One region of the Klebsiella grimontii genome, then DNA from elsewhere that is predicted to be linked to it. Evidence: riboswitches for the same ligand, from Rfam matches in the RefSeq annotation. Region 1 holds a riboswitch; each other region holds the start of a gene.
The links. A riboswitch is a leader RNA that binds a small molecule or an ion and turns the genes downstream of it on or off. The one in region 1 is predicted to bind thiamine pyrophosphate.
Positions count from the first base shown of each region.

Region 2: another riboswitch for thiamine pyrophosphate. It lies ahead of ACE3MN_RS13385 (TenA family protein); the one in region 1 lies ahead of thiM (hydroxyethylthiazole kinase).
Region 3: another riboswitch for thiamine pyrophosphate. It lies ahead of thiC (phosphomethylpyrimidine synthase ThiC); the one in region 1 lies ahead of thiM (hydroxyethylthiazole kinase).
Region 4: another riboswitch for thiamine pyrophosphate. It lies ahead of thiB (thiamine ABC transporter substrate binding subunit); the one in region 1 lies ahead of thiM (hydroxyethylthiazole kinase).

Region 1 is NZ_CP169721.1:1,796,185-1,803,883, forward strand. It holds gene ACE3MN_RS08560 (alkyl/aryl-sulfatase) at 1-1,419, opposite strand, end outside; TPP riboswitch at 1,652-1,748, shown strand; gene thiM (hydroxyethylthiazole kinase) at 1,783-2,556, shown strand; gene thiD (bifunctional hydroxymethylpyrimidine kinase/phosphomethylpyrimidine kinase) at 2,553-3,353, shown strand; gene fbaB (class I fructose-bisphosphate aldolase) at 3,502-4,554, shown strand; gene ACE3MN_RS08580 (FGGY-family carbohydrate kinase) at 4,996-6,603, opposite strand; gene ACE3MN_RS08585 (SDR family oxidoreductase) at 6,634-7,383, opposite strand; gene ACE3MN_RS08590 (substrate-binding domain-containing protein) at 7,640-7,699, shown strand, end outside.
Region 2 is NZ_CP169721.1:2,829,672-2,837,370, reverse strand. It holds gene ACE3MN_RS13410 (aspartate aminotransferase family protein) at 1-14, opposite strand, end outside; gene ACE3MN_RS13405 (diaminobutyrate--2-oxoglutarate transaminase) at 24-1,409, opposite strand; gene ACE3MN_RS13400 (ABC transporter substrate-binding protein) at 1,717-2,652, opposite strand; gene ACE3MN_RS13395 (ABC transporter permease) at 2,677-3,417, opposite strand; gene ACE3MN_RS13390 (ABC transporter ATP-binding protein) at 3,414-4,142, opposite strand; gene ACE3MN_RS13385 (TenA family protein) at 4,139-4,834, opposite strand; TPP riboswitch at 4,904-5,005, opposite strand; gene ACE3MN_RS13380 (Gfo/Idh/MocA family protein) at 5,159-6,331, opposite strand; gene ACE3MN_RS13375 (sugar phosphate isomerase/epimerase) at 6,346-7,272, opposite strand; gene ACE3MN_RS13370 (LacI family DNA-binding transcriptional regulator) at 7,457-7,699, opposite strand, start outside.
Region 3 is NZ_CP169721.1:5,391,196-5,398,894, reverse strand. It holds gene thiC (phosphomethylpyrimidine synthase ThiC) at 1-1,297, opposite strand, end outside; TPP riboswitch at 1,383-1,496, opposite strand; gene ACE3MN_RS25275 (Rsd/AlgQ family anti-sigma factor) at 1,551-2,048, opposite strand; gene nudC (NAD(+) diphosphatase) at 2,144-2,917, shown strand; gene hemE (uroporphyrinogen decarboxylase) at 2,958-4,022, shown strand; gene nfi (deoxyribonuclease V) at 4,032-4,703, shown strand; gene ACE3MN_RS25255 (YjaG family protein) at 4,746-5,336, shown strand; gene hupA (nucleoid-associated protein HU-alpha) at 5,523-5,795, shown strand; gene ACE3MN_RS25245 (DUF1481 domain-containing protein) at 5,808-6,500, shown strand; gene zraP (zinc resistance sensor/chaperone ZraP) at 6,513-6,935, opposite strand; gene zraS (two-component system sensor histidine kinase ZraS) at 7,187-7,699, shown strand, end outside.
Region 4 is NZ_CP169721.1:4,785,931-4,793,629, reverse strand. It holds gene araB (ribulokinase) at 1-485, opposite strand, end outside; gene araC (arabinose operon transcriptional regulator AraC) at 823-1,668, shown strand; gene ACE3MN_RS22460 (DedA family protein) at 1,797-2,564, shown strand; gene thiQ (thiamine ABC transporter ATP-binding protein ThiQ) at 2,551-3,252, opposite strand; gene thiP (thiamine/thiamine pyrophosphate ABC transporter permease ThiP) at 3,236-4,846, opposite strand; gene thiB (thiamine ABC transporter substrate binding subunit) at 4,822-5,805, opposite strand; TPP riboswitch at 5,837-5,930, opposite strand; gene sgrR (HTH-type transcriptional regulator SgrR) at 5,968-7,623, opposite strand.

The DNA.
Region 1 (7,699 bases):
GCGATAGTTGCCCTGGTTGTAGTCCTCTTTGGCTTTCTTGAGGATAGCGTCGGCGCCGCCCATATAATCAACGAATTTCTTCGCCGCTTCTTCCGGCGGCAGTTCATCCAGCGTAGCCGGGTTGCCGTCGAACCAGCCGAGGTAGAGGACGTAAGTCGCTTTTACGTCATGGCTGACGGAACCGTAGTAGCCGCGGTTGGCCCAAGTGTTGGCCAGGCTGTCCGGCAGCTTGAATTTGGCGGCGATCTCATCGCGGGTCAGGCCCTCGTTGGCCATGCGCAGGGTCTGGTCATTGATGTATCGATACAGATCGCGCTGGCTCTTCAGCAGGTTAACCACGTTCTCATTGCCCCAGGTCGGCCAGTGGTGCTGGGCCATAATGATTTCGGCCTTGTCCCCCCAGCGTACGATGGCGGCGTTGATATATTTCGACCACGGCAGCGGTTCACGAATTTTCGCCCCGCGCAGCGAGTAGGTGTTATGCAGGGTGTGGGTGACGTCTTCTGCGGATTCAATCAGCTTCTTCTCTTCGATATACCACAGCATTTCCGACGGTGCTTCTGAGCCCGGCGCCAGCATAAAATCGTAGGTCAGCCCGTCGATGGTCTCTTTCTGGCCATCTTTCTCGATGATATTGGTGGGAGCAATCAACGTGACGGTGCCGGCGGAGGTCGTGGTGCCGAGGCCTGCGCCAACCTGGCCGGTGGCATCCGGTTTCAGCAGGTTGCCGTACATATAGCTGGCGCGGCGGCTCATTACGTTCCCGGCCATAATGTTTTCAGCAACGGCGGCTTCCATAAAACCGGAAGGCGCGTAGATTTTGACTTTACCGGATTTCACATCGGCTTCATCGACCACGCCGCGAACGCCGCCGTAATGATCGACGTGGCTGTGGGTGTAGATCACCGCAACGACCGGCTTATTGCCGCGATTTTTGTAATACAGATCCATTCCGACCTTTGCGGTCTCCGCCGATACCAGCGGATCGACAACGGTGATGCCTTCTTTGCCTTCGATAATGGTCATGTTGGAGAGATCGAGGTTGCGGATCTGGTAAACGCCTTCGGTCACTTCAAACAGGCCGCTAATATTGATCAACTGGGATTGACGCCAGAGGCTGGGGTTGACCGTATCCGGCGCCTTTTCACCCTCTTTAACAAAGTTGTACTGCTGCGGGTTCCAGATAACGTTGCCCTGTTCGCCTTTAATCACCTCCGTAGGGAGCGCGGCGATAAAGCCTTTATGCGCGTTGGTAAAGTCGGTGTTATCGGAGAAGGGAAGCTGTTTGTACAGCGCGTCGTTTGCCTGTTTGGTTGCCGCGGCGGCTGCTTTGGGAGACGTTTCCGCCCAACTGGTCATGGGGAGGGTCGAAATGATTCCTGCCAGAGCCAGACTTTTCATAATCGGTGTTAATTTCATCGGAATCCTCATGGGTTTACGCTGATTCACTCGTTAATTTCGATATGACGCCGGGTTACATCCTGTAACGCCTTCTAAACTATAAACACGTATCTGAAAAAGTGTTTATTTTGTTAATTATTTGATTGCTTATTGTTAAATTCAGATCGGCGTGCGCTCCTCTAACCTCGCCAGGCCAGCTTGCGTTGTCCCGCGACTTACCGTAACCTGCCCGCTGAGAACGTTTTTATCTCTCAATGACTCGGGGTGCCCTTCTTTGTGAAGGCTGAGAAAAACCCGTACCACCTGATCTGGATAATGCCAGCGTAGGGAAGTCAGAGACCGCAGGGTCGTCGCTTCTTCATCGCCTGGCGGGAGCAAACGATGTCTGACCTGCTGAACCCCGCGCATATCGCCCATCTGCGGCACCTTTTTCACCGTCATTCCCCTCTTGTGCACTGCATGACGAACGACGTGGTGCAGACCTTTACCGCCAACGTCCTGTTAGCGATTGGCGCATCCCCGGCGATGGTTATCGACCCGGACGAAGCCAGCCAGTTTGCCGCTATTGCCGATGCGCTGCTGATTAATGTTGGTACGCTGACCGTCGAACGCGCGGCGGCGATGCGTGCGGCGGCGCATAGCGCAACGCAGGCGGGCAAGCCCTGGGCGCTGGACCCGGTGGCGGTCGGCGCGCTGACCTTACGGACAGAATTTTGCCGGGAGCTGCTGGCGCTGCAGCCTGCCGCCGTTCGCGGTAATGCCTCGGAAATTATGGCCCTGGCCGGAATGAGCGGCGGCGGGCGCGGCGTCGATACCACCGATACCGCCGCCGCAGCGCTGCCCGCGGCGCAGGCGCTGGCCCGCCAGTTGAATACCGTGGTCGCGGTCACCGGCGAGGTCGATTACATCACCGATGGCCAGCGCACGCGCGCGGTCACCGGCGGCGATCCGCTAATGACCCGGGTAGTCGGCACCGGCTGCGCGCTATCGGCGGTGGTTGCCGCCGCTGCGGCGATGCCCGGCGATCGGCTGGAGAACGTGGCCGCGGCCTGCGGTCTGATGAAGCTGGCGGGGGGAAAAGCGGCGCGGCAAGGCGGCCCCGGCAGCTTTACTCCCGCCTTTCTCGATGCGCTCTACGCGGGAGGTGACCTGTGAAACGAATTAACGCGTTAACCATCGCCGGCACCGACCCGAGCGGCGGCGCGGGGATCCAGGCGGATCTCAAAACCTTCTCGGCGCTGGGCGCTTACGGCTGCTCGGTCATCACCGCGCTGGTGGCGCAAAACACCCGCGGCGTCCAGTCGGTGTACCGTATAGAGCCTGATTTTGTCGCCGCGCAGCTCGATTCGGTCTTCAGCGATGTGCGCATCGATACCACCAAAATCGGGATGCTGGCGGAAACCGATATCGTCGAGGCGGTGGCGGAACGGCTGGCGCGCTACCGGATAACCAACGTGGTGCTGGATACCGTCATGCTGGCAAAAAGCGGCGATCCGCTGCTCTCAGCCTCGGCGGTGGAGACGCTGCGCCAGCGCCTGCTGCCGCAGGTGTCGCTGATCACCCCGAATCTGCCGGAGGCGGCGGCGCTGCTGGATGCGCCACATGCCCGAACGGAAAAGGAGATGCTGGAGCAGGGCAGAGCGCTGCTGGGAATGGGCTGCGGAGCGGTATTAATGAAGGGCGGCCATCTTGATGATGCGGAAAGCCCTGACTGGCTCTTTACCCGCGACGGGGAGCAGCGCTTTACCGCGCCGAGAGTCCAGACCAAAAACACCCACGGTACCGGCTGTACGCTGTCGGCGGCGCTGGCGGCGCTGCGTCCGCGTTACGATGATTGGGGGCGAACCGTGGCGGAAGCCAAGGGCTGGCTCTCTGCGGCGCTGGCGCAGGCCGATTCGCTGGAAGTGGGGCACGGCATCGGTCCGGTCCACCATTTCCACGCCTGGTGGTAACCGGCAAGACAACGTGTCAGCAGACTATGCTGAAAAAATAGGCTCCCGGCTGGAAAATATGCTGAGTCGGTACCAGGCTTAACCTGCCCAAAATAATTGGGTTGGGAAAACGCATGCCGGTTTCGACCGGCACTTACGGGAGATAGCTATGACTGATATTACGCAGTTGCTTGGCAAAGATGCCGACACGCTTTTACAGCACCGCTGTATGACGATTCCAGCCGACCAGCTCTATTTACCGGGGGCGGATTATGTCGATCGGGTGATGGTGGATAACAATCGTCCGCCGGCGGTGCTGCGTAATATGCAAACCCTGTATAACACCGGCCGCCTGGCGGGAACCGGGTATCTGTCGATCCTGCCGGTCGACCAGGGCGTAGAGCATTCTGCTGGCGCCTCTTTTGCCGCCAACCCGCTGTACTTTGATCCGAAAAATATCGTCGAACTGGCCATTGAGGCCGGTTGTAACTGCGTGGCCTCCACCTATGGCGTGCTGGCCTCGGTGTCGCGCCGCTATGCGCACCGCATCCCCTTCCTGGTCAAACTGAACCATAACGAAACGCTGAGCTACCCGACCGAATACGATCAGACGCTGTACGCCAGCGTTGAGCAGGCATTCAATATGGGCGCCGTAGCGGTCGGGGCGACGATCTATTTCGGTTCCGAGCAGTCTCGTCGGCAAATCGAAGAAATCTCCGCTGCGTTTGAACGCGCGCACGAACTGGGTCTGGTGACCGTGCTGTGGGCCTATCTGCGTAATTCGGCGTTTAAGAAAGATGGCGTCGACTACCATGTTTCCGCAGACTTAACCGGCCAGGCCAACCACCTGGCGGCGACCATCGGCGCGGATATCGTGAAGCAGAAAATGGCGGAAAATAACGGCGGCTATAAAGCGGTGAACTTCGGCTATACCGATGACCGGGTTTACAGCAAGCTCACCAGCGATAATCCGATCGATCTGGTGCGTTACCAACTGGCGAACTGCTATATGGGCCGCGCCGGGCTGATTAACTCCGGCGGCGCGGCGGGTGGCGAAACCGATCTCTCCGACGCGGTGCGCACGGCGGTTATCAATAAGCGCGCGGGCGGCATGGGGCTGATCCTGGGACGTAAGGCGTTTAAAAAATCGATGGCCGACGGCGTGAAGCTGATCAATGCCGTGCAGGATGTCTATCTGGACGGCAAAGTCACTATCGCTTAAGCACTCGCGTCGTCTGCCTTCCCCGGCGGCGCTGCGCTTGGCCGGGCTACCGGTTCACCGCCGTCTGAGGATCGGAGCCCGGACAGGCGCGTCAGCGCCGCCTCCGGGAAGCTATGCAGAGCAGGGTGACCGGTTCACCGCCGTCTGTGGGCCGGTAGCCCGGACAGGCGCGTTAAGCGCCGCCTCCGGGAAGCCATGCAGAGCAGGCGACGGGTTCACCGACATCTGTGGGCCGGTAGCCCGGACAGGCGCGTCAGCGCCGCCTCCGGGAAGCTATGCAGAGCAGGGTGACCGGTTCACCGCCGTCTGCGGGCCGGTAGCCCGGACAGGCGCGTCAAGCGCCGCCTCCGGGAAGCTATGCAGAGCAGGGTGACCGGTTCACCGCCCTCTGCGGGCCGGTAGCCCGGACAGGCGCGTCAAGCGCCGCCTCCGGGATCCCGCTTATTCGCGAATCAGCCGCGCCGTGTGCTGTAGCGTTTTATACGCTTCATAGCGCCGCTGATGCTCGGCGCTATACTGCGCAACGCAGCGATAGGTTTTATCCACCCGCGTAAACTGCTTCATCGCTTCCGGCAGTGAAGGGGCGACTTTACCTGCTACCGCGCCGAGGATGGCCGAACCTAACAGCACCGGCTCGCTGCTGGCGGTGCTAACTACGGTAACGCCGCAGGCATCGGCGAGTAGCTGGCGCACCAGCGGATGCTGCCCGGCTCCGCCGCTGATGATGATATTCTCGCTGCGGATGCCGCACGTCTTCTGCGCGTCAATAATCTGCCGCAGGCCGTAACCGATCCCGCACAGCCCGGCGACGTAGAGCGCCATCAGGTTGTCCAAATCCCGTTCCATCCCCAGTCCGGCGATAATCGCTTTCGCATGCGGGTCGGCCAGCGGCGCCCGATTACCTAAAAATTCAGGCACCACGTGCAGCCCGGCGGCGAGGTTAACCGCCGCAGAAGGAGTTTCCACCTGCGCCAGCACGCGATCCGCCAGCCAGACCGGCAGCGGGAGGCCTGCGGCTTTCGCCCGGTCGCGAGCCTCCGCCGCAGCCGGATGGAAGCTCAGCAACTGGTCGATGGCCGCCCCGGCCGCGCTCTGTCCGCCTTCGCTCAGCCACAATCCCGGCACCATCGCCGAATAGTAAGGACCCCAGACGCCGGGCACGAACACCGCTTCCTGAGTGGAAGTCATGGTGCAGGAGGAGGTGCCGAAGACGTAGGCCATATTGTTGACCGCGCCGTTCAGCACGCCGACGGTGCCGATGCCGCCCGCGTGGGCGTCGATCATACCGACCGCCACCGGGGTACCGACCGGCAGGCCCATCTCTTCTGCCGCCGTGGCGCAGAGGCCGTCGCCGCAGGGGGTTCCCGGATCGACAATCCGCTGGCCGATGCGGACAAAATCTTCATCCGCCAGCTCTTCGAGGCCAATCTGGCGGAAGTACCCGGCGTCCCAGCGTTGTTCATGCGCCAGGTAGGTCCATTTACAGGTCACGGTACACGCCGAGCGGGCTAAATCGCCGCTTGAGCGCCAGGTCAGATAATCCGCCAGATCGAAGAAGTGGCGCGCCTGCTGGTAAATGTGCGGGCGGTTCTCCTTCAGCCAGAGAATTTTCGGCGTTTCCATCTCCGGCGAGATTTTGCCGCCAACGTACTGCAGCACCGGGTGGCCCGTGGCGTTAATTTTTTCCGCCTGGCCAGTGGCGCGATGATCCATCCAGACGATAATGTTACGGTCCGCATCTTCCGAAGGCCCGACCGCCAGAGGCGCGTCGTTTTCGCCGATCACCACCAGCGAGCAGGTGGCATCGAAGCCGATACCGGCAATTGACGATGGAGCGACCCCGGCGCTGGCCACCGCCGTTTTAATGCAGTAGCACACCGCCTGCCAGATCTCGCGGCTCGACTGTTCCACCACATTTCCGGCACTGCGAAACAGGGTAATTTCCCGGGTCGCGTGGGCGAGAAGGTCGCCCCGCAGATTGAACACCCCGGCGCGAACGCTGCCCGAACCGACATCGACGCCAATAATATGTTGCGTATCGCTTTGCATAAAATCCTCTCACACAGGCTGGTTGAACGGTCAGAGATCGACGCTGTTAGGCAGAATCACGATGTCGCGTACGGTGACGTTTTTCGAGCGCGTGACCATAAACAATACCGACTCGGCCACTTCAATCGGCTGCATCAGGCTGCCGTTGGCCAGCGCTTCGTCCATTTTTGCTTTTGGCCAGTCGTCCAGCAGGGCGGTGACCACCGGACCCGGCAGCACGGCGCCGACGCGCACGCCGTACTGGGAAACCTGGCGACGGGTGGTATGCACAAACGCCTGGACGGCAAATTTCGACGCGGTATAGATAGGTTCCCAGATCACCGGCACCACGCCCGCGATAGAGCTGGTGAAGATAATATCGCCGGATTTTTGCGCGATAAGATGCGGCAGGACGCTGCGCACGCAGCGGAAGGCGGCGTTGATGTTGAGATGCAGCACGCGGTCCCATACGTCCGGGTCGCCTTCAGCCACCGGCCCGCCGATATAGGCTCCGGCGTTGGCGTGGAAAATATCGAGACGTCCGGCAAGGCGTAAAATGCCCTGCAGCAGGTTATCAACCTGTTCCGCCTGCATCAGGTCAACCTGCAGGGCGAAGGCGTTTTCGCCTAGTTCAGCGACGATTTTGTTGAGCTTCTCGCCTTCGCGGTCGATAAGCACCACTTTAGCGCCAGCCCCGAGCAGGGTTTTCGCGCATTCGAGGCCGATACCGGATGCCGCGCCGGTGATAGCGGCGACTTTACCGCTGAGGGAAGTATTCATAGAGGAGACAGAGTGGTTCATTTTATAATCCTTTACAGAGTCAGTTGGCGCTAACGAACACGAGGGCATCACGTTCGACGCCAGGGGCGAAAACTTGTTAAGGTATTGAATATGAGCCCCATTATTTGATGTTCGCTGGAATATTAACGATCAATGCGTGAAGACTCCGGCGGGTAAAATGCAAGCTCAATCGATGAAGCTCATGTTGCTCCAGCTTCATCGATTGAGCAAGTGGGGAAATTAACAGCGAAATGATTTTGTGACGCAAGTTGGAAAAATGAAGAAAATCACGATTTACGACCTGGCGGAACTCTCCGGCGTTTCGGCGAGCGCGGTC
Region 2 (7,699 bases), 1.0 Mb from region 1:
GACATTGCGGTCACTTACTCCACTCAGACCGGTTTTACGCCGGCGGCCAGCAGGGCCTGTTCAAATTTGTCGAAGAAAATTTCCAGCTCAGCGTTGCTGATCAGCAGGGACGGCAGCAGGCGCAGCACGCAGCCGTGGCGGCCGCCGCGCTCGAGGATCAGACCCGCTTCGAAGCATTTCTTCTGCAGCAGCGCGGAGAGTTCGCCATCCGCCGGGTAGCAGCCCATGTGGTCCGGCGCTTCGTTCGGTTTAACGATCTCGATGCCGATCATCAGGCCCAGACCGCGAACGTGGCCGATAACCGGATAGCGTTTCTGCATCTCGGCCAGCTTGCCTTTCAGCCATTCGCCCTGAGCGGCGGTTTTATCCGCAATCTTATTATCTTTCAGGTGGCGCAGGGTGGTCAGGCCGGTGGCCATCGCCAGCTGGTTGCCGCGGAAGGTGCCGGTGTGGTGACCCGGTTCCCAGGCGTCGAACTGCTTTTTGATACCGAGAACGGCCAGCGGCAGACCGCCGCCAACGGCTTTCGACATCACGATAATGTCCGGCTCAATGCCAGCGTGTTCAAAGGCGAAGAATTTACCGGTACGGGCAAAGCCAGCCTGAACTTCATCGATGATCAGCAGAATGCCGTGCTCCTGCGTCACTTTACGGATGCGCTGCAGCCATTCGACCGGAGCCGGGTTCACGCCGCCTTCACCCTGAACGGCTTCAAGGATCACCGCCGCCGGTTTACGCACGCCGCTTTCGACGTCGTTGATCAGGTTTTCGAAGTAGTAGGTCAGCGCTTTCACGCCGGCTTCGCCGCCGATACCCAGCGGGCAGCGGTACTGGTGCGGGTAAGGCATAAACTGCACTTCCGGCATCATGCCGTTAACCGCCGCTTTTGGCGACAGGTTGCCGGTGACGGACAGCGCGCCGTGGGTCATGCCGTGGTAACCGCCGGAGAAGCTGATCACGGAAGAGCGACCGGTGTATTTTTTCGCCAGCTTCAGCGCCGCTTCAACGGCATCAGCGCCGGACGGACCGGTGAACTGCAGGCAGTATTCTTTGCCTTCGCCCGGCAGCAGGGAAAGCAGGTATTCAGAGAAGCGATCTTTTAACGGTGTCGTCAGATCGAGAGTATGTAACGGCAAGCCGCTGGTAATGACACTTTGGATGCTCTGCAGCACGTCAGGATGGTTGTGGCCGAGTGCCAGAGTACCGGCGCCGGCAAGGCAGTCCAGATACTGTTTGTTATCCGCATCGGTCAGCCAGACGCCTTCCGCTTTGGTAATCGCAAGGGGCAGCTTGCGCGGGTAGCTCCTGACATTCGATTCGAATTCAGCCTGACGGGCCAAAAAGGTATCGTTGTTTGCATCTAATAAATCTGCGCCTAAAGTATCAATACGGACTTTATCCGTCATCATATCACTCCCACAACCAGCGTTACGGTTGAGCGCTGGTTGAATAAATTGGTGTAAGAAATTGAATCGCCATGCATTAAAGCGGGCACAATATATGGCTTTTTAGATACGCATTCAACGTTTTATTGATTAAGGTATATTTACGTTATTTTTACACTGGCGAAAATCAACCTAATTGATTGATTTAAAATGAATATTTTAAGGGGTGAAAGACCTTTAAAATTGTAATTATTAGTGAGGAAGTTTCTCGATTTTTATTAACGTTACGCGGATATTGCTGGCGAAAAGTTTCCGCCAGCAATGGCATGACTCAATGCAGCTCAACCGCATAATTCGTTAAAGGTGTGACTTTTTTCACCAACTTATTGTTATATAAAAACTGTTCATAAGCTTCATAGCGAGGTTTATCCAGCGCCGCCGGATCGCTGGCAAACAGAGGAAGGGTTTTCAGCCATGCCTGCTTGTTCAGTTCGGTATTGAGCTCGGGATGCGCGGCGGCAAACGCCTGCCAGGTCTCCTGAGGATGGGCGCGCAGGTAAGCGACGCCTTTTTGCAGCGCCTTGAGGAACGCCTTAATCTTCGCCGCGTTTGCTTCATCACGATTCGCGACAATCACCAGCTCGTCGTAGGCCGGTACGCCGTAATCCTCGACGTTCATCACCTGCGGATCTTTCCCCTGTAGCTTCAGCTCCAGCGCTTCGATATTACGATAGCCGCCGATGACCGCATCGACCTGGCCGGCCAGCAGGGCGCTGGTCAGCTGGAAGTTCACGTTGATGAGCTTGATGCTTTTGGGGTCGATGTGCGCGTGCTGCGCCATGGTGGCCAGCGTCGCCTGTTCGATACCGCTCACCGAGTAACCCACTTTTTTGCCTTGCAGATCGGCGGGGGATTTGATGCTTTTATCCAGCGCGATCACCGTGTTCAGCGGTGAATTAATCAGGGTGCCGACGCGGACCAGCGGCAGCCCTTCATCAGCAAAAAAATGGACCTGCGGCTGGTAGGTAATCGCCAGGTCCGCCTGGCGGGCGGCGACTAAGCGCGGCGGCAGCGCCGGGTCGGACGGCGGCACGATTTTGACGTCCAGGCCCGCCTCTTTAAAGGCGCCGATCTGTTCGGCCACCACGATCGGCGCATGATCGGGGTTGATATACCAGTCCAGCACCAGGGTGAGTTTCTCGTTGGCCAGCGCCTGACCGCTGAACAGCACGCCAAGGGCCATTCCGCTATAAAGATGTTTACGCATGGTTATTCCTTCTGTTTAAAATCGTTATTCCGGCGTCCAGTCGATCAGCCGGTGTAAAAAAGCATCCACCGCCAGCCAGAGCAGGACGGTCAGCACCACCAAAATAAACAGGGCCGCGAAGCAGATATCGGTTTGCAGGCGGGCGTTGGCGTTAAGCATCACGTAGCCCAGGCCTTCGGCTGAACCGACCCATTCGCCGATAATCGCCCCGATGGGGGCAACGGCGGCGGCCATCCGCAGGCCGGAACCAAGGGCCGGAAGGGCGGCCATCATGCGAACGTGGCGCAGCTGTGCGCCAAAAGAGGCCCCCATGGTGCGCGCCAGATCGAGATAGTCGCGGTTAACCCGGCGCAGGCCGTCAAAAAACGCCGAGGAGACGGGAAAGAAAATCACCAGCACCGCCATCATCACCTTGGCGCCCATGCCAAAACCGAACCACAGCACCAGCAGCGGGGCGAGGGCAAAGACCGGGATCGCCTGGCTGGTCAGCACCAGCGGCATCAGCCAGCGCTGAAGGCGCGGCGAGACAATCATGCACAGCGCCAGCGTCACGCCGAGTAGGGCGCCAAGCACGAGGCCGCTGAGGATCTCGCTCAACGTGATCAGCGTGTGTTCGCCGAGGTACGAGCGGTTGACCCACAGAGCGCTTGCCACCGCCGAGGGTGAAGGCAGCAGAAAGGCGGGAATGCCGCTGCGGCTCGCCAGCCACCAGAGCAGCAGCAGGCCGCAGAACACCACGGCGGCGCGAAACAGTTTTGCGCTCATCCGTTAGCCCTTATCAGCTGTTGCAGCAGCTCCGCCTGGCTGGCCAACAGCTCCGGATCGTCCGGCGCGCGCGGCGGCATGCCGGACAGGCGATGCGCGTCGTCAATCCCGCCGGGAGCGGGGGAAAGGACCAGCAGACGATGGCTCAGGCGGCAGGCTTCCATCGGGTCGTGGGTAATCAGCACGACGGTGCGGTTCACCAGGAGTTCCGCGGCCAGGGTCTGAATGCGCGTCCGGGTCAGGGTATCGAGCGCGGAAAAAGGTTCGTCCATCAGCACAATGGGGCGGTCTTCATAGAGCGTGCGCGCCAGCGCCGCACGCTGGCGCATGCCGCCTGAGAGGGCGGCCGGGCGGTCGCCGGCGCAGTGTTCAAGACCAACCTGCTGTAACAGCGCGGCAACCCGCCGATGGTCTACGCGCTCTCCGCGCAGACGCGCGCCAAGCGAGACGTTGTCGCGCACGCTTAACCATGGATAAAGCAGATCTTTTTGTCCCATCCACGCCAGCCGTTTATCTATTGGCTGCCCGTCGCTGGCGCGAACGTCACCGGCGGTAGCTTTTGCCAGCCCGGCGATAATGCGCAACAGGCTGGTCTTTCCAGCGCCGCTGGCACCCAGCAGCGAAACCCACTGGCCGCCGGGGATAGCGAACGTCAGATTGTCGAATATCCGCCGCGCGCCAAAGCGCAGGCTCAGACCGCGCACCTGGATACCGGGCGCCGTCACGCCGGGCGCTCCGCGACGGCGTTGAGGCCCATCTGCCAGAAGTTAGCCTCCAGACGCGTTGCGGTGGTGAAAATAGCGCTGAGTTCGGCGAAACGCGCCTCGCCGCCGCGCTGCTGCCAGAGGGTTTCCAGCAGACCGATGGCGTTATTGACGCCGTTCAGGTAACCCTCATCGCCGTAGTTGCGGATCCAGGAGGCATAAGGATTGGCGGTCAGCCGGGTCGCCGGATCGTGCAGCAGGCCGAGGCCGATTTCCGCGTAGCCGGCAACGCAGGGCATCAACGCCGCCAGCAGATCCAGGGCGTCGCCGGAGTGGCCGATGTCCAGCACGTAGCGGGTATAGTTAACGGTTTCCACGGCTTCCGCATCGGCGGCCATCGTCGCTTCATCCAGTCCCCATTCCCTGCAGTAGCCGACGTGCAGCGGCAGCTCGTCAATAATGGCGTTCATCGACGCGGCGGCGACGCGCATTTCCGCCAGGGTACGCAGCTTGCTGACCAGCAGCGCGTAGCTGCGGGCGAAATGGATCAGAAACAGGTAATCCTGCGTCAGATAGCGGCGGAAGGCGGATTCGGGCAGGGTGCCATCGGCGAGCTGGCGCAGGAAGGGGTGGGCGACGTAGTGCTGCCAGTCGGCGCCGGCCTGCTGACGCAGGCGGCCATAAATACCCTGGGTAAACGCGGGAAGAATCACAGGACCTCCTGAAACAAGGGAGATCCGGGCGTGCTGAATGAAGTGTGAACAGGCAATGGCGCAAAACTGGCGGAAATGCCGACCCGTCCCTTCGCTGGCATGACCCAGATCAGGTTCAAAGGGTTCGGCTTACGCCATCTCAGCCCTCACGGGACACCCCTCGGTTTGGCCCCTGTTATACGACATTCCCTTTTTGATTACAATGCTGTGAATTTGCCGGGGATAGGTGACGTTGTCACTTTTAAATATCTCAAGAAATGGCTATTGCGCATCGTTTGCGCCCGGTGGCGGCTGACGCCTTACCGGGCGCGTATTATCAGAGGATCAGTGAAACGCTACCCAACTGGCCCCGTTGTCTGCTGAACGTACGCAGCTCTCTACCCAATGCACGCCGAGCGCCCCGGCTTTGGCATCCGGATACCAGAAGTTTTCCAGCAAGGCCGAATCGCGACGGTCGGTTGCATCCATGGCAATGGCAAAGCGGCGATACAGATTCGACCAGGCCTCAAACAGCCCTTCGGGATGGCCGCCGCCAATCCGGTCGTCCTGCAGGGCCAGCGGGTCAAGATAGGGCATACCGCGTTCGAGGATGCGCACCGGCTCGCCCTGAATTTCGTAGCGCAGCTGGTTCGGCTGTTCATCCCACCACTCCAGGCTAGCTTTCTCCCCGACGATGCGGACTTTCTGTCCGTGCATTGAGCCGCTGTTGACCGCCGAGCACCACATCGACCCTACGGCGCCGTTGTCGTACTCCATCAGCACATGCGCGTTATCCTCCAGCGGTGCGCGGCTTTTGACAAAACTCTGGCGGGAGCACATCAGGCGAGTGATATTAAGCTTCGGCGCCATGGTCTCCGCCAGGAACAGCGGGTGGGTGGCCAGATCGCCTAGCACGTAGCTGGGACCAACAAATTTCGGGTCCACCCGCCAGCGGGTGCTGGGGTTATCCTGCTCTACCGGCTGGTTATGGAAACCGTGGGCGAACTGCATATTGATGATGCGGATCTCGCCCAGCAGCCCCTGTTCAATCATCTGCCGAGCCTGCAGAATCAACTGATGCCCGGCGTATCCGTAGGTGACGCCGATGATTTTGCGCTGTTTTTCGCTCAGGGCCACCAGCGTATCGGCCTCTTCGCCGGTAAAACAGAGCGGTTTTTCGCAGACCACATGCAGTCCGGCCTCAAGCGCCGCGCGACAAATGGCGTAGTGGGTGTTATTCGGCGTGGCGATAGAAACCGCTTCAATGCCGTCTTCCCGCGCCGCTTCTTCGCGAAACAAGGTTTCGTAGTCGGGGTAACAGCGCCCGACGTCCACGCCCAGCTGCTGGCCAAACTCGCGCCCGCGCTCTGCATCAATATCAAAAGCCCCGGCCAGCAGGGTAAACGATCCGTCGCGCAGCGCCGCGGAGCGGTGAATATAGCCAATCTGGCTGCTTCCGCCGCCGCCCACCATGCCCCAGTGTAAGGAGCGGCCTACAGGTTTAATACCGTTAATCATCTGTTTTCTCCCGATTAAAACCCAACGGATCGCAGGTAGCGCAGGCTTTCCGTGACCGCCTGCAGGCTGCCCTCGACGTTGCGCGGATCGCGCTCTTGCTCAATGGTGATCCAGCCCTGATAGCCGCGCTTGTCGAGAAAGGCGCGCACCGCCGGATAGTCAATGGCGCCGCTGCCAAGCGGGCACATCACCCCCTCCGCACAGGCCGAGAAGAAGTCGATGCCGCGGGAAATCACGCTAGCGAACACCTGCGGGTCAACATCTTTAAAATGCAGGTAATCAAGGCGGTCAAAATGGCGATCCAGCCAGCTGATGGGGTCCATGCCCGACGAATAGTAGAGGTGGCCAGTGTCGAGACACAAACCGGCCACCTCATGGGGAATCTGCGTCGCCAGCAGGTCGATTTCATCGGCAAACTCGATGCAGCCGCCGGCGTGAGGATGGATAACCGGACGCACGCCGTACTCCTGCCACGCCAGTTTGCTGATAGTGATAATGTGGTCGATCATCCGCTGCCAGTCGGCGGGTGACAGACGGGGGGCCAGCTCGCCGCGTCCGGCATATTTCGCCCGCTGCGGATTGCCGAAATCAATAATGACCAGATAAGGCGGCTGGAAGGGGTTACCCGGCGTCTTTTCCGCGGCCGGTACCTGCGACAGATTGCGGCAGAGGTTATGCGTCAGTTCGACAATATTCGCGAAGTTCTCTTCGCTGACCAGATCGTCGAAGATCGTTCCGGCAACCAGCGACAGCCCCTGTTTATTCAGCGCGGCGCTAAGTTCATCGGCCCGGGTCGGCAGATAGCTCCACGGGCCCAGTTCAATGCTTTTATAACCGGCCGTCGCCGCTTCTTCCAGCACCTTGGGCCACGGCGGCAGGTAAGGGTTTTTGGGATCATCGACGCCCCAGCTGCACGGCGCGTTGGCAATATGTATGGTCATGATGGCTTCCTTTTCAGATGAGGAGAAAACATGACCAGTATTGAATGAAAATTTCATATTCAACAATGATGAAACTTAAATTCTTTGATGGGATTCAAGATTTATTTTGATAGCGTAAATGATAGATTTTTATCAAATATAGCGCTGAAGCGGAGCGCGGCGGCTTTATCCGCGCCTGCGTCAATCAGAGGTTTTCTTTGGTGAGGAGGTCAAACGGCTGCAGAGCGTTGATAAACGTCGCCCGCGGCTGGCTGACTGCCTGGATAAAGGCGTTAATTGTCGCCGCAGCGAACTCGCTAAGCCGGTGCGCAAGCATAAGATCGACGGTGCCGTCGATTAACGCCAGCTCGCCGTTGTCTACCGGGCCATGGCAAATCAGGGTGACCTGGTGCTGGCGTTGACGCGCGCGCAGGGCGTCGACAATACC
Region 3 (7,699 bases), 2.1 Mb from region 1:
CGATCATTACCTGCACGTCATACTCCCAGGCGATTTTGGTCAGTTCGCCCAGGGTGTGCAGCTCGGCGAACTGCGCTTCGTCGTTGGCATCCTGAATCGAGCCGGGACGCAGGCCATCGCCCAATGACAGCGAGACGTCATAGGCGGCGCAGATTTCGCAAATTTCGTGGAAATGCTGATAGAGAAAGTTCTCTTGATGATGGGATAAGCACCATTTCGCCATGATTGAGCCGCCGCGGGAGACGATGCCGGTCAGGCGCCTGGCGGTCATCGGCACGTAGCGCAGCAGCACGCCCGCGTGGATGGTAAAGTAGTCCACCCCTTGCTCAGCCTGCTCGAGCAGCGTATCGCGGAAAGCTTCCCAGGTAAGATCTTCGGCAATCCCGTTGACCTTCTCCAGCGCCTGGTAGATCGGCACCGTACCGATCGGTACCGGGCTATTACGCAGGATCCACTCGCGGGTCTCGTGAATATAGCGGCCGGTGGAAAGGTCCATCACCGTATCCGCTCCCCAGCGCGTCGCCCACACCAGCTTCTCGACCTCTTCTTCTATCGACGAGGTGACCGCCGAGTTGCCGATATTGGCGTTAACCTTCACGAGGAAGTTGCGGCCAATAATCATCGGCTCGGATTCTGGATGATTTATATTGGCCGGGATAATCGCGCGCCCGGCGGCGACTTCAGCGCGCACAAACTCCGGGGTGATATTCTCCGGCAGCCGCGCGCCAAACCCAACGCCCGGATGCTGCCGGCGCAACACTTCGCCACGAATACGCTCGCGGCCCATATTTTCGCGAATGGCGATGAACTCCATCTCCGGGGTGACAATCCCCTGCCGGGCGTAGTGCAGCTGAGTCACGCATTTCCCGACCATGGCGCGCCTGGGGGTGAGCAGGCCGGTAAAGCGCAGCTCGTTGAGGCCATCATCCGCCAGCCGCTGTTTGGTATACGCCGAACTGCGGTCGTTGAGTTCTTCACAATCGCGACGCGCATCAATCCATGGCTGACGCAGTTTTTTCAGACCCTGCTCAACGTTAATCGCGATGTGCGGATCGCCGTAGGGGCCGGAGGTGTCATAGACCGGAATCGCTTCATTCGCTTCGTATTGCGGATTATCTTTGCTGCCGCCGATAAGGGTCGGGCTAAGCTGGATTTCGCGCATCGGGACGCGAATATCTTCCCGCGAACCGTGGATATAGATGCGCTGCGAATTGGGAAATGCGGTACCTTCCAGCGTGTCGATAAAGCGCTGGGCGTGTTCGCGTTGCTCTCGACGCGTGAGTTTTGTTGTAGACATAGCTCATTCCAGTTAAACAGGATATGGCTTGCCAGACGACGGATGGAGTAACAGATGCGATCGGCCCTGAAGAGGCTGACGCTAAACGCAGTTTACTCTTGTTCCCTTCGCAGGTATTAGCCTGATCAGGTTCCGCGGATCCCGAATAAACGGTCTCAGCCTTTTCCAGTGTGGAAAATGGGCACTCCGACAAGATGACATCCCCTCTCAGCGAGGGGGAATGTATGTAAACTACGCGTTAATGGTTCACAACTCAAGCGGTCGGCGCGATATTGTCGCTGACGTTATCTTTTTGACTGTGGGCGACGGCGAGGGCGATCAGGCTATCTTCCAGCGCAAAGCGCGCTTCCAGCGCTTCGCCGATATCCGACAGCGCCTGCTGGAACTCGAGGTAGTTATCGTGATCGATGGCGTTTTCGAGGCAGGAGTCGTAGTAATCCATGATCTGCTGGGTATTAGCCTGCAGCTGTGGATAAATCTTCGTGGCGGCTAAAAGTGGCGTATCGCCTTCCAATTCGCCGATAAAGCGTTCATAAATATTAAAATGGCCGGAGGAGAGGTAGTCCACCAGGCTTTGACAAAAATCGTCCAGCGCTTTCTCATTAAGCCGCATAAAGGATTCTTTGCCAGGCTTCAGGCCAACCAGGTTGTAGTAAGCCACAAGCAAATGCTTACGTACTTGTAGCCAGCGATCGACCAGTTTATTGCTGCCTCCAACACGTTCCGTCAGGTTTTCCAGCTGGTTTAACATGGTTGACTCCGCAAGGATTTAAGAGAAATACGTTGCTCACCAAAATGTAAATTTAATGTTAAAAGTGCCAGTAAAATAAAGGTAGTGCAATAGATATGGATCGTATTATTGAAAAATTAGATCGCGGCTGGTGGATCGTCAGCCACGAACAGAAATTATGGTTGCCCGACGGGGAATTACCCTATGGCGAAGCGGTAAATTTTAATCTTGCTGGCCAGCCCGCGCTGCGAATCGGAGAATGGCAGGGCGAGCCGGTGTGGCTGGTACGCCAGGATCGCCGGCATGAGATGGGATCGCTGCGTCAGGTGCTCGATCAGGATGCTGGCCTTTTTCAACTGGCGGGACGCGGGATCCAACTGGCGGAGTTCTACCGCTCGCACAAATTCTGCGGCTACTGCGGCCATCCGATGCATCCCAGCAAAACCGAATGGGCGATGCTGTGCAGCCACTGCCGCGAACGTTATTACCCACAAATCGCCCCCTGCATCATCGTCGCCATCCGCCGGGATGACGCTATTCTGCTGGCGCAGCATACCCGCCATCGCAACGGCGTGCACACGGTGCTGGCCGGGTTTGTCGAAGTGGGTGAGACCCTGGAGCAGACCGTTGCCCGCGAGGTGATGGAAGAGAGCGGCATTAAAGTGAAAAATCTGCGCTACGTGACCTCTCAGCCCTGGCCGTTCCCGCAATCGCTGATGACTGCGTTTATGGCCGAGTACGATAGCGGCGAGATTGTCATCGACAAGAAAGAGCTGCTGGAGGCGGGGTGGTATCGCTATGACGATTTGCCGCTTTTGCCGCCGCCGGGCACCGTGGCGCGCCGCCTGATTGAAGATACCGTGGCGATGTGTCGGGCAGAGTATGAGTGACATGTTACACTTGGCGCATCAACGCTAAAGGAATGTAAAAATGACCGAACTGAAGAACGATCGTTACCTGCGCGCGCTGCTACGCCAGCCGGTTGATGTCACCCCGGTGTGGATGATGCGTCAGGCGGGCCGCTATTTACCGGAATATAAAGCCACCCGCGCCGAAGCGGGCGATTTTATGTCGCTGTGTAAAAACGCCGAGCTGGCCTGCGAGGTCACGCTGCAGCCGCTGCGTCGCTATAAGCTGGATGCGGCTATCCTCTTCTCGGACATTCTCACTATCCCGGATGCCATGGGGCTGGGGCTCTATTTCGAAGCCGGGGAAGGGCCGCGTTTTACCTCGCCCGTCACCTGTAAAGCGGATGTCGATAAATTACCGGTTCCCGACCCGGAAGATGAACTTGGCTACGTGATGAACGCCGTGCGCACGATTCGCCGTGAGCTGAAGGGGGAAGTGCCGCTGATTGGCTTTTCCGGCAGCCCGTGGACGCTGGCGACCTATATGGTTGAAGGCGGCAGCAGCAAAGCGTTTACGGTGATCAAAAAGATGATGTACGCCGAACCGCAGGCCCTGCATGCGCTGCTCGATAAGCTGGCGAAAAGCGTCACGTTGTATCTGAATGCGCAAATCAAAGCGGGCGCGCAGTCGGTGATGATTTTTGATACCTGGGGCGGCGCGCTGACCGGCCGGGATTACCAGCAGTTCTCGCTCTATTACATGCATAAAATCGTTGATGGTCTGCTGCGTGAAAACGATGGTCGTCGCGTGCCGGTCACGCTGTTTACCAAAGGCGGCGGGCAGTGGCTGGAAGCGATGGCGGAAACCGGCTGCGATGCGCTGGGGCTCGACTGGACTACCGATATCGCCGATGCGCGGCGTCGCGTCGGCCATAAAGTCGCCCTGCAGGGCAATATGGATCCCTCGATGCTGTATGCCCCTCCGGCGCGCATCGAAGAAGAGGTGGCGACCATTCTCGCCGGGTTTGGCCAGGGCGAAGGCCATGTCTTTAACCTCGGGCACGGAATCCATCAGGATGTCGACCCGGAACACGCGGGCGTATTTGTGGAGGCTGTGCACCGGTTGTCAGCGCCATACCACCGTTAAGGAGTGATTATGGATTTATCATCGCTACGCACCCAGCAGCTCAGCCTGGCGGCATCGGTTGAACGAGGCGATCGGCTGGAACAGGATCCGCCGACGCTGATCGGCGGAGCGGATGTTGGATTTGAGCAAGAGGGGGAGGTGACCCGGGCGGCGATGGTACTGCTGAGCTATCCCTCCCTGGAGCTGGTGGAGTATCAGGTCGCGCGCGTTGCGACCACAATGCCCTATATCCCCGGCTTTCTCTCCTTTCGCGAAACTCCCGCGCTGCTGGCGGCGTGGGAGCTGCTTTCGCGCAAACCCGATCTCTTATTCGTCGATGGCCACGGTATTTCCCACCCGCGCCGCCTCGGCGTCGCCAGCCATTTTGGCCTGCTGGTGGATGTGCCGACTATCGGCGTGGCGAAAAAACGGCTGTGCGGTAAGTTTGAGCCGCTGGGCGATGAGCCCGGCGCGCTGGCGCCACTGCTGGATAAAGGCGACCAGCTGGCGTGGGTTTTGCGCAGTAAAACGCGCTGTAATCCCCTATTTGTGAGTACCGGGCACCGCGTGGGCCTGGATAGCGCGCTGATGTGGGTAGAACGCTGCCTGAAAGGCTACCGCCTGCCTGAGCCGACGCGCTGGGCTGATGCGGTGGCGTCCCGACGTCCGGCGTTTGTGCGTTGGCAAGCAAATCACGGCTGATTCAGGTACACTGCGGCTAATTTCTGACTTCGAGATTTCATCATGTTACAAAACCCGATTCATCTGCGCCTGGAGAAGCTGGAAAGCTGGCAGCACGTGACCTTTATGGCCTGCTTGTGCGAGCGGATGTACCCCAACTACGCCATGTTCTGTCAGCAAACTGAGTTCGCCGATGGCCAGCTCTATCGCCGTATCCTCGATCTGATCTGGGAAACGCTGACGGTAAAAGACGCGAAGGTGAATTTCGACAGCCAGCTGGAAAAGCTGGAAGAGGCGATTCCTGCCGCAGATGATTACGACCTGTACGGCGTTTATCCGGCCATCGATGCCTGCGTCGCACTGAGTGAACTGATTCATTCGCGGCTGAGCGGCGAAACGCTCGAACATGCTATTGAAGTCAGCAAGAGTTCGATCACCACCGTCGCGATGCTGGAAATGACCCAGGCTGGTCGCGAAATGACCGACAAAGAGCTCAAAGAAAACCCGGCCGTTGAACAAGAGTGGGATATTCAGTGGGAGATTTTCCGTCTTCTGGCCGACTGCGAAGAACGCGATATTGAACTGATCAAAGGGCTACGGGCAGACCTTCGCGAGGCCGGCGAGAGCAATATTGGTATAAATTTTCAGCAATGAGACCAGAAAACGTGATTTACCGCCTGAATTGTAGCGTCTGAAGGCTTCCATTCCGCCCCCCGTCTGGTCTACATTTGGGGGGCGAAAAAACGTGGCTATCGGTGCGTGTATGCAGGAGAGTGCTTTTCAGGCATTTCCGTCGCACTCGATGCTTAGCAAGCGATAAACACATTGTAAGGATAACTTATGAACAAGACTCAACTGATTGATGTAATTGCGGACAAAGCTGACCTGTCCAAAGCACAGGCGAAAGCTGCCCTGGAATCTACCCTGGCTGCAATTACCGAGTCTCTGAAAGAAGGTGATGCTGTTCAACTGGTTGGTTTCGGTACCTTCAAAGTGAACCACCGCGCTGAGCGTACTGGCCGCAACCCGCAGACCGGTAATGAAATCAAAATCGCCGCAGCAAACGTACCGGCATTTGTTTCAGGTAAAGCTCTGAAAGACGCAGTTAAGTAAGACCGCGTGGCAGTGTACAGTTTTATCGAAGGGGCTTGTCGGCCCCTTTTGTCTACCTGGCGCCGCACGCTGGCGCTGGTAGGCGTATTGCTGCTCACTGCCTGCAGCCATGATTCCTCTCTCCCGCCGTTTACCGCCAGCGGATATGCGGATAACCAGGGGGCGATGCGTATCTGGCGCAAAGATTCCGCCAGCGAGGTCCATCTCCTTGCGGCCTTCAGTCCATGGCGTCATGGTAATACCTCGACCAGCGAGTACCGCTGGCAGGATGGCCAGCTCGCGCTGATTGAACTTAACGTCTACGGCAAACCGCCGGAACATATTCGCGCCCGGTTTGATGCTCAGGGCGAGCTCAGCTTTATGCAGCGTGAAATCGATGGCCAGAAGCAGCAGCTTTCCAGCGATCAGGTCGCGCTATACCGCTATCGCGCTGAGCAAATACGCCAGACCAGCGATGCCTTGCGTCAGGGACGCGTTATGCTGCGGCAGGGGCGCTGGCACGCCAACAGGACGGTGACGACCTGTGAAGGCCAGACCGTGAAGCCTGACCTCGATACGCTGGCGCTGGCGCATATTGAGCGTCGCCAGAATCACTCATCCGTTGAGGTGAGCGTGGCATGGCTCGAAGCGCCGGAAGGCTCTCAGCTGCTGCTGGTGGCAAACGAAGACTTCTGTACCTGGCAGCCGACCGAAAAAAGCTTCTGAACTTTACCAGTGTTACCAGTGGTTCATCCCCATATGACCGCGGCCCCCACACCCCATACCTTCGCCGCGAGGAATACCCGCCTGCGCTAATGCGAGATCGAACTTCACCCGCTGTTGGGCAAGCTTCTGACCGAGAGCGTCCATCTCCTGGGCGACGGATTCGATTTTCGCGCTGTCAGGTTTATCCGTGGTTAACAGCGCGTTGTATTCGTAGCGTTTTGATATGAGCTGCTGACGTAAAACGCGGGTTTGTTCATAGAAATCATTATGCAGCTTCTGGGCAGTGGCCTGTTGGTCGGTCGTCAGCTGGTTATAGCCCTGGGGGCCCATACCGTTGCCGTTATTCCAGTGGTGCCTTGCCCAGGCTGAGCTACTGCCGAAAGTCAGCGCGGCGAGGGCAATCAGCGTCAGCGTCATTTTTTTGTTCCGTTTCATAGTTTATTCTCCTGTCTTATGGTTACTCAGTGATTTGCATCTTCCGTGCCAGAGTGGAAAGGCCGCAGGATATCGGGCGTTGAATGCTTTTCAGCGGACGGGAGCGAGTAAAAATGACTCGCGGTAAAGGACGCAGCGGGTCATTTTTACTCGATCGCCTTCCCGGTTTGCGCCCAGGGAGAGGTTAGACGGGACGGAATAGTGGCATGATTTCTGCTGGGCTATGCGGTGTCTGAGGAAAGGGAGTTGTCATGAACGTGATGCGGTTGTCTAAGGATTCCGTCGCCGTTGGGCTGAGCTGGTTGTTAACCGGCCTTATCTTGCTGCTGGTATGCCTGTTTTCCGCTTTAATCGTGCGTGACTATGGCCGTGAAAATGAAGCCGCACGCCAGACTATCCAGGAAAAAGGCAGCGTGCTGATTCGCGCTCTTGAGTCCGGAACCCGGGTCGGAATGGGAATGCGCATGCATCATTCCCAGTTGCAGACGCTGCTGGAGGAGATGGCCTGGCAGCCCGGCGTGCTGTGGTTCGCGGTGACGGATGAGAACGGTAAAATTATCGCCCATAGCGACCCGCGGCGGGTCGGTGAGTCGCTCTATCCTGCCAGCACCCTGCGGGAGCTGAATATCGGTAGCGAGGAGCGCTGGCGCCGCCTCGAACAACCGGAGCCGGCGCTGGAGATTTATCGTCAGTTTCGCCCGCTTAACGGCGGCGGGCATCATATGCGCATGATGATGCGTCGCGAATCTGCCGATCTGCGTAAT
Region 4 (7,699 bases), 2.7 Mb from region 1:
TGGAGGATTTTGGCCCAGAACCATTCGCTGGAGTAGATACCGCCGATATAGCGGGAGTAGTCCTCTTTGCCCGGCTGGTGGCAGAGGCGGGTAATCTCCTCCGCTTCTTCCACCGAGGTGTGGTCTTTCCACAGGACGAACATGGCGTTGGGGTTGCTGGCGAATTCGTCGCGCAGCGCCAGGACGTTGCCGTCGGCGTCGATGGGCGCGGGGGTTGAGCCGGTGCTATCCACGCCGATACCCACCACGGCAGCGCGCTGTTCGGCGCTAAGGGATGCGAGGACGCTTTTCAGCGCGGCTTCCATCGATTCGATATAGTCGCGTGGATGATGGCGGAACTGGTTGTTCGGGCCATCGCAGAATAGCCCCTCCTGCCAGCGCGGATACCACTCGACGCTTGCGGCGAGCTCTTCGCCCGTTGCGCACTCTACCGCCAGGGCGCGTACTGAATCACTGCCAAAATCGAGGCCAATCGCAATTGCCATGCTGTTACTCCATGCTAAAAATCATTCATGGTGAAACAGTAGATATCTGGGCTGAAAACCGTCAGGCTGTATTCGCTAATCTTATGGACTATATTGCTGTGACGTCGCAAAGTGTGACGCCGTGCAAATATTCAATGTGGACTTTCCTGCCGTCTTTATAGACACTTCAGTTATGCGCTAAAAGTGCCTGAATTGTGCGCTGTGCTCAGTTTTTGCCGAGAGGCGGCGGGTTTTAATTCAATTTATAACCCGCGTCGCAGCACGCGCTGTCAGCCAGAGGATAAAATGCAAGGTATGGACAATTGGTGTCCTTAATGTCTCCAGGAGAGCAGAGTTTATGGCCGAAACGCAAAACGATCCTTTGTTGCCGGGTTACTCTTTTAACGCCCATCTGGTGACGGGCCTGACGCCGATTGACGCCGATGGCTATCTGGATTTCTTTATTGACCGCCCGCTGGGGATGAAAGGCTATATCCTGAACCTGACGATTCGCGGCGAAGGGGTGATCAATAACCACGGGGAGCAGTTTATCTGCCGGCCCGGCGATATGCTGCTGTTTCCGCCGGGAGAGATTCACCATTATGGCCGTCACCCCGATGCCCGCGAGTGGTATCACCAGTGGGTCTATTTCCGGCCGCGCGCCTACTGGCATGAATGGCTAAACTGGCCGACGATTTTCGCCCAGACCGGTTTTTTTCGCCCGGATGAGCAGTGGCAGACGCGCTTTGGCGAACTGTTCGGGCAGATTGTGGAAGCCGGGCAGGGGGCCGGGCGTTACTCCGAACTGCTGGCGATCAATCTCATGGAACAGCTGCTGCTCAGGCGCATGGAGGCCATCAACGAATCGCTGCATCCGCCGCTGGATAACCGGGTGCGCGATGCCTGCCAGTACATCAGCGACCATCTGGCGGACAGCCATTTTGATATCGCCAGCGTCGCCCAGCACGTGTGCCTGTCGCCGTCGCGCCTGTCGCATCTGTTCCGCCAGCAGCTGGGGATCAGCGTGCTGGGGTGGCGGGAGGATCAGCGCATTAGCCAGGCCAAGCTGCTGCTGAGCACCACGCGGATGCCGATCGCCACCGTTGGCCGTAACGTCGGTTTTGAGGATCAGCTCTACTTTTCGCGCGTATTTAAGAAGTGTACCGGCGCCAGCCCGAGCGAGTTTCGCGCCGGGTGTGAATAAAAAGTAAAGAAAGTGAAATGATAGCCCGGGTTATTAACACAGCCAGTAAACTATACAAACAAATGATGGCTTGACGAAGTATTAACGGCTCCGGAGAATCCGTGCTTCGTTTTTAAACCGGGTACATTATGCAAGCATTGCTGGAACACTTTATTACTCAATCTACGGTCTATTCCCTGATAGCCGTTCTGCTGGTCGCCTTCCTCGAGTCGCTGGCGCTGGTGGGGCTTATCTTACCGGGAACGGTGATGATGGCCGGATTGGGGGCGCTGATCGGCAGCGGCGAGGTTAACTTCTGGCAGGCGTGGCTGGCGGGGATTATCGGCTGTTTGCTCGGTGACTGGATTTCGTTCTGGCTGGGCTGGCGCTTCAAAAAGCCGCTGCACCGCTGGTCTTTTTTGAAGAAAAATAAAGCGCTGCTGGATAAAACCGAACATGCGCTGCATCAGCACAGCATGTTGACCATTCTGATTGGCCGATTTGTCGGGCCGACGCGCCCGCTGGTGCCGATGGTCGCCGGAATGCTCGATCTGCCGGTCGCGAAATTCATCCCGCCCAATATCATTGGCTGCCTGCTGTGGCCGCCGCTCTACTTCTTACCGGGGATCCTCGCCGGGGCGGCCATTGATATCCCGGCCGATGAGAATAGCGCCAGCTTTAAGTGGCTGCTGCTGGGCGCGGCGCTGCTGGCGTGGCTGGCGGCGTGGCTGTGCTGGCGGCTGTGGCGCAGCGCTAAAAATTCCGCCGATCGGTTAACCCGCTTTCTGCCGCGTTCGCGTCTGCTGTGGCTCGCTCCGCTTTCGCTGTGCGCCGCCGGGGCCGCGCTGGTTTTCGCCTTCCGCCATCCGCTGATGCCGGTCTATCTCGAGATCCTGCAGAAGGTTATTTTGCGCTAATGCCCAGCAGCGCCGAGGCGCTGCTGTTGCCGCTGAGCAGCGAGGCGGTGTCGCCATCCCAGGCGATTCGTCCCTCGGCCACAACTATCGACCTCGGCGCGATGCGCGCCGCATCTTCCACGCTGTGCGATACCATTAATAGCGTCAGCCGCTGCTGCTGGCAGACGTCGGCAACCAGCGCCAGCATCTCCTGGCGCAGCGCGGGGTCGAGCGCCGAGAAGGGCTCATCCAGCAGCAGCACCGGCTGCTTGCGTACCAGACAGCGCGCCAGCGCCGCGCGCTGACGCTGGCCGCCGGAAAGCTCGCCCGGCAGCCGTTCTAACATCGCATCGATCCCCATCTGTTCGGCGATGGCCCGCAAATGGGCTGTTTGTTCCGCGTTCAGCTTGAGCCCCGGATGCATTCCCAGAGCAATGTTCTGGCGGATGGTGAGGTGGTTAAACAGGTTATTTTCCTGAAACAGCATCGATACCGGACGACGCGCGGGCGGCGTGTGGGTATGAGGCTGGCCGTCGATGTCGATACTGCCGCTGGCAGGCGGCAGAAAACCGGCAATCAGGTTCAGCAGCGTGCTTTTCCCGGCGCCGCTGGGGCCAAGCACCGCGATGCGTTCTCCGCGTTCGACGGCAAGCGTAAAACGCATCGGCAGATGCTGGTAAAGCCAGGTCACATCATTCAGTTTTAGCATCGCGCCCCGGAAGTTTTTCAATCACGCTAAAGAGTAAAAAGCACAGCAGCAGGAGCAGAAGGGCGGTCACGGCGCCGTCCTGGCTACGATAAGAGCCGATCTGCTGATACAGGTAGAACGGCAGGGTACGAAAATCTTCGTTACCGAACAGCGCCACCACGCCGAAGTCGCCAATCGACAGCACGCAGGCGAAGGCCAGCGCCTGGGCCAGCGGGCGCTTTAACGCGCGAAGCTCAACCACCCTGAGACGGGTAAAGCCGTGCATCCCCAGCGACTGGCAGAGGGTACCGTAGCGGGCGGCGATATCGCGCATCGGGTTCTCCAGCACCTTCAGCGCGTAGGGGATCGCCATCAGCGCATTGGTAAAAATCACGATACCGTCGGCGGACTCGGGCAGGCCCACGCTGTTATTGAGCAGCAGGAAGAAGCCGGTGGCCAGCACGATGCCGGGCATGGCGAGGATCAGCATCCCGCTTAGCTCCAGCGCCTGCCCGGCCAGCGGGCGACGGCGGGCGCGAAGCTCGCGGCTGCTCCATAGCAGCATCATGGTCAGGATGACGCTTAATAGCCCGGCGGCAAGCGCGATGCGCAGCGACGTCCCGAGCGCCTGCCACAGCGCGGGCTGATGCAGCACGCGAAACAGATTGCTGTTCAGACCGTCGAGTATCACCGCCAGCAGCGGCGGCAGCAGTAGCAGCAGCGCTGCGGTAATCAACGCAAAGTCGCTTAATCGACTGTGCAGGCGATCGTCGGGATCGCGCCAGCCGCGAATATTACTGGCCCCGATGGCGAGGGCTTTGCTCAGCCGTTGGCTAAGCAGCACCAGCCCAAGGCAGCAGATCATCTGGATCAGCGCCAGCATCGCCGCGCGGCCCGGGTCGTAGTCGAAATTAAGGGCCTGGTAAATCGCCAGTTCGATGGTGGTTGCCCGCGGGCTGCCGCCCAGCGACAGCACGGTCGCAAAGCTGGCGAAACAGAGCATAAAGATCAGCGCCGCGACCGGAGCAATTTGCCGGCGCAGCCACGGCCACTCCACCAGGCGGAAGAAGACGTAGCCGCGCATGCCGAGCTGGGCGGCGATTTGCCGCTGCTCGCCGGGGATATTTTCCAGCGTTTGTAGCAGCAGGCGCGTGGCCATCGGCATATTAAAGAATACGTGCGCCAGCAGGATCCCCTGCAGCCCGTAGGGCGAGAACGACCACTGCCAGCCGAAAGCGTTAAATAATTCGGCCAGCCAGCCCTGACGGCCGTAGACGCTGAGGATGCCGAAGACCGCCACCAGCACCGGCAGAATTAAGGTCATTGCGCAAAGGCGCAGCAGCAGCGTTCGCCCGGGGAATCGACGCCGATAGAGGGCGCGGGCGAGAAATATCGCCGGCAGCACCGAAAAAAGCGCCGAAAGAAAGGCCTGCCAGAAAGAGAAGCGTACGACGTGCCAGAGATAGCTATCGCCGATCAGCACGCCCCAGGCCGCTTCCGGCGCGCTGAACCACAGCGCCAGAAAGGCGGCCAGCGCCACGACGACCAGAATGATGGCCGCCGTGACTCCCGGCAGGAGCCAGGCGAAAGCTAGCGGCTGACGGCGCGTTGCCATGCGCTGATCCAGTTCTGGCGTTCGGCGGCCACCTGCTGCGGGGTAAATTCGAGGGTCGTTTGCGGTTTCATCAGCGCGTCAAAGCCCGCCGGAAGCGCAACCTGGGTGACCGGATACATCCAGTTGCCGGTCGGGATCGCGTTCTGGAAGCCCGGCGAGACCATAAATTTGAGGAATTTTTCCGCCAGCTCCGGCTGCTTGCTGGCCGCGGTGCGGGCGGCGACTTCAACCTGTAAATAGTGACCTTCCGCGAAGTTCGCCGCGGCGTAGTTATCTTTCTTCTCTTCAATAATATGGTAGGCCGGGGAGGTGGTATAGCTCAGCACCAAATCGCTCTCGCCTTTCAGGAACAGGCCGTAGGCTTCGCTCCAGCCTTTGGTGACGGTGACGGTTTTCGCCGCCAGCTTCTGCCAGGCTTCCGGCGCTTTATCGCCGTACACTTTTTGCATCCACAGCAGCAGCCCCAGACCCGGCGTGCTGGTACGCGGATCTTCATAAATCACCCGCCATTTTTGCTCGCCCTCAACCAGCTCTTTCAGGCTTTTCGGCGGATTTTTCAGCTTGTTTTTATCGTAAACAAAAGCGAAGTAGCCGTAATCGAACGGGACGAAGGTGTCGTTGTCCCAGCCGCCGGGTACGCTGACCGCGCTGGCCGGTACGCCGCTTTTGGCGAACAGTTTGCTCTGCGAGGCGGCTTCCAGCAGGTTGTTATCCAGCCCAAGCACCACGTCGGCTTTGCTGTTTTTGCCTTCCATGCGCAGACGATTGAGCAGCGAGACGCCGTCTTCCAGCGCCACGAACTTCAGTTCGCAGCCGCAGTCGGCTTCAAAGGCTTTTTTAACCGCCGGGCCGGGGCCCCAGTCGGCGGAGAACGAGTCGTAGGTATAAACGGTGAGTAGCGGTTTGGCAAAAACGGGCGCGGCGACCAGCGCCAGCAGCGGGAGTAATTTTTTCAACACTTTGCACCTCAGAAAAAGGGGTGGCAAAGGATTTTGAGTGGGCCTCAAATCCCTTCGCCGGCGTTATCCGGATCAGGTTCGACGGGTATTTTCTCAGCCATAATTCAGCACCCCGTTGAGAACGGCAGTTAGTGTAATGATTTTGTCAGCGGACTGAAAGCATTACGGTTCCGGCGGCGCGAACCACGCGGATTTAAAGTCAAACCAGCCGAGCGTGTTCATGCGTACGCCGCGCATACTGCGCTGCCCCTGGATCATCAGCCAGTGGTGAATCAGCGGCACCACGGTTTGATTGGCCAGCAGCTGCTGGCTCCACGTGGCGGGGTTAAGCTCTCCCGCGCGCCAGCGGCTTGCGTCTTCCTCCCAGTCGATGGGAATACAGTTGCGAATTAGCGGGACTTCATACAGCCAGGCAAACAGGGAAAAATCGATCGGCAAGGTAAAGTTGGCGCTGTTAAGCCACACGTCGCTGACCGCTTCACCGCGGTGCCACTCCTGGTATTCCAGTTCCTGAATCTCCAGCTTAACCTGATGCTCGGCCAGCAGCGTCGCCATGATCCCGCCGATCACGCGATGCTCGACATGGTCCTGGTAGTAGGTCAGCCTGACCGTTTCCAGGCCCGGCGGTTTTTCGCAGGCGTGGCTGCGCGCGTGATGCCAGCGGGGCAGCAGACCATAGGCCGGGAACCAGTTTCCCTGATAGTGCTCGCCGGCGTGGTAGAGCAGGCTGGCGGGCTGGAACAGATAGCTTAACCACTGGCGTACCGCCGCGTTGGCGCCGAGCGGGCTGCGGGCGTCGAACAGCAGGTAATAACAACCCTCTTCCAGACGGCTTTCTACCGCTTTCTCGCTTTGTGTGGTGCCCTGTAACGTTAACCCGCCGTTGGGCTCTTCGCTGATTTCCGGCAGGACCCAGACGTTCACTTCATCGATCAGCGCCCGGTAGCCGAAATAGTCGTCAAAGGCGTGAATTTTGAGCTGATTCTGGTTATTGCGCACCACCGAGTAGGGCCCTGTGCCGACGGGGATGCTGGAGAAATTGTCCATCGACTGCCACTCGTGCGGCAGGATCATGGCCGGTACCTGGCTTAACAACCACGGTAGCCAGCGGTCGGGTTGGCTGAGATGAATGTCGAGAGTCCAGGCGGTAGGGGAGTCGATACGCTCGATATGAGAAAACAGCGGCAGCGCGTTGCTGCGCTGCAGGGAGGTGATGACATCCTCCATCTCCAGTTCGCGACCATGATGAAAATGAATCCCCGGACGCAGGAAAAAGCGCCAGTGGGTCGGGGTGATCTGCTGCCAATGGTGAGCAATATCGGCCTCCAGTTCCCCATTTTCCTCATTTACCCGGGTGAGAGCGCTAAAAATCTGCCGGGCGATATGGGTTTCCGAGCGGCGCAGCGCGCTGCCGGGCAGCAAATTTTTCATCGGCCGGTAGTAGAGCACGCGCAGGATATGCCGACCCTGGCGAAAGCTGCGGCCTAAATGGGAAACCAGCATTTGCCGGACGGCGGCTTTATCGCCCACCAGCTGTACCAGCTGATCGATTCTGTCCTGCTCCAGCAGATCTTCCGCCCTCTGCTGCTGCAGCGCGAGACCGGTATAGAGAAAAGCGAGCCGGGAACGCTTGCCGCGTCCGGCCTCCGCCTCCCAGGTCAGCCAGCCGCGCGCCTCCATCATGTTGAGTAAGGTACGCATATGACGACGCGAGCAGCTTAGCATCTCTGCCAGTTCATTCAGCGTTGTCTCCTGCGACTTGCCATCGCAGCACTGCCACAGGCGGATGAACTGCTGTTGTAAACGACCGGAAGACATAAAAGGGGAACTCCTGATAAAAACTCAGCAATTTATTACTTCCTATATTAAGGCAATAATCCACGTCGATGAAGCG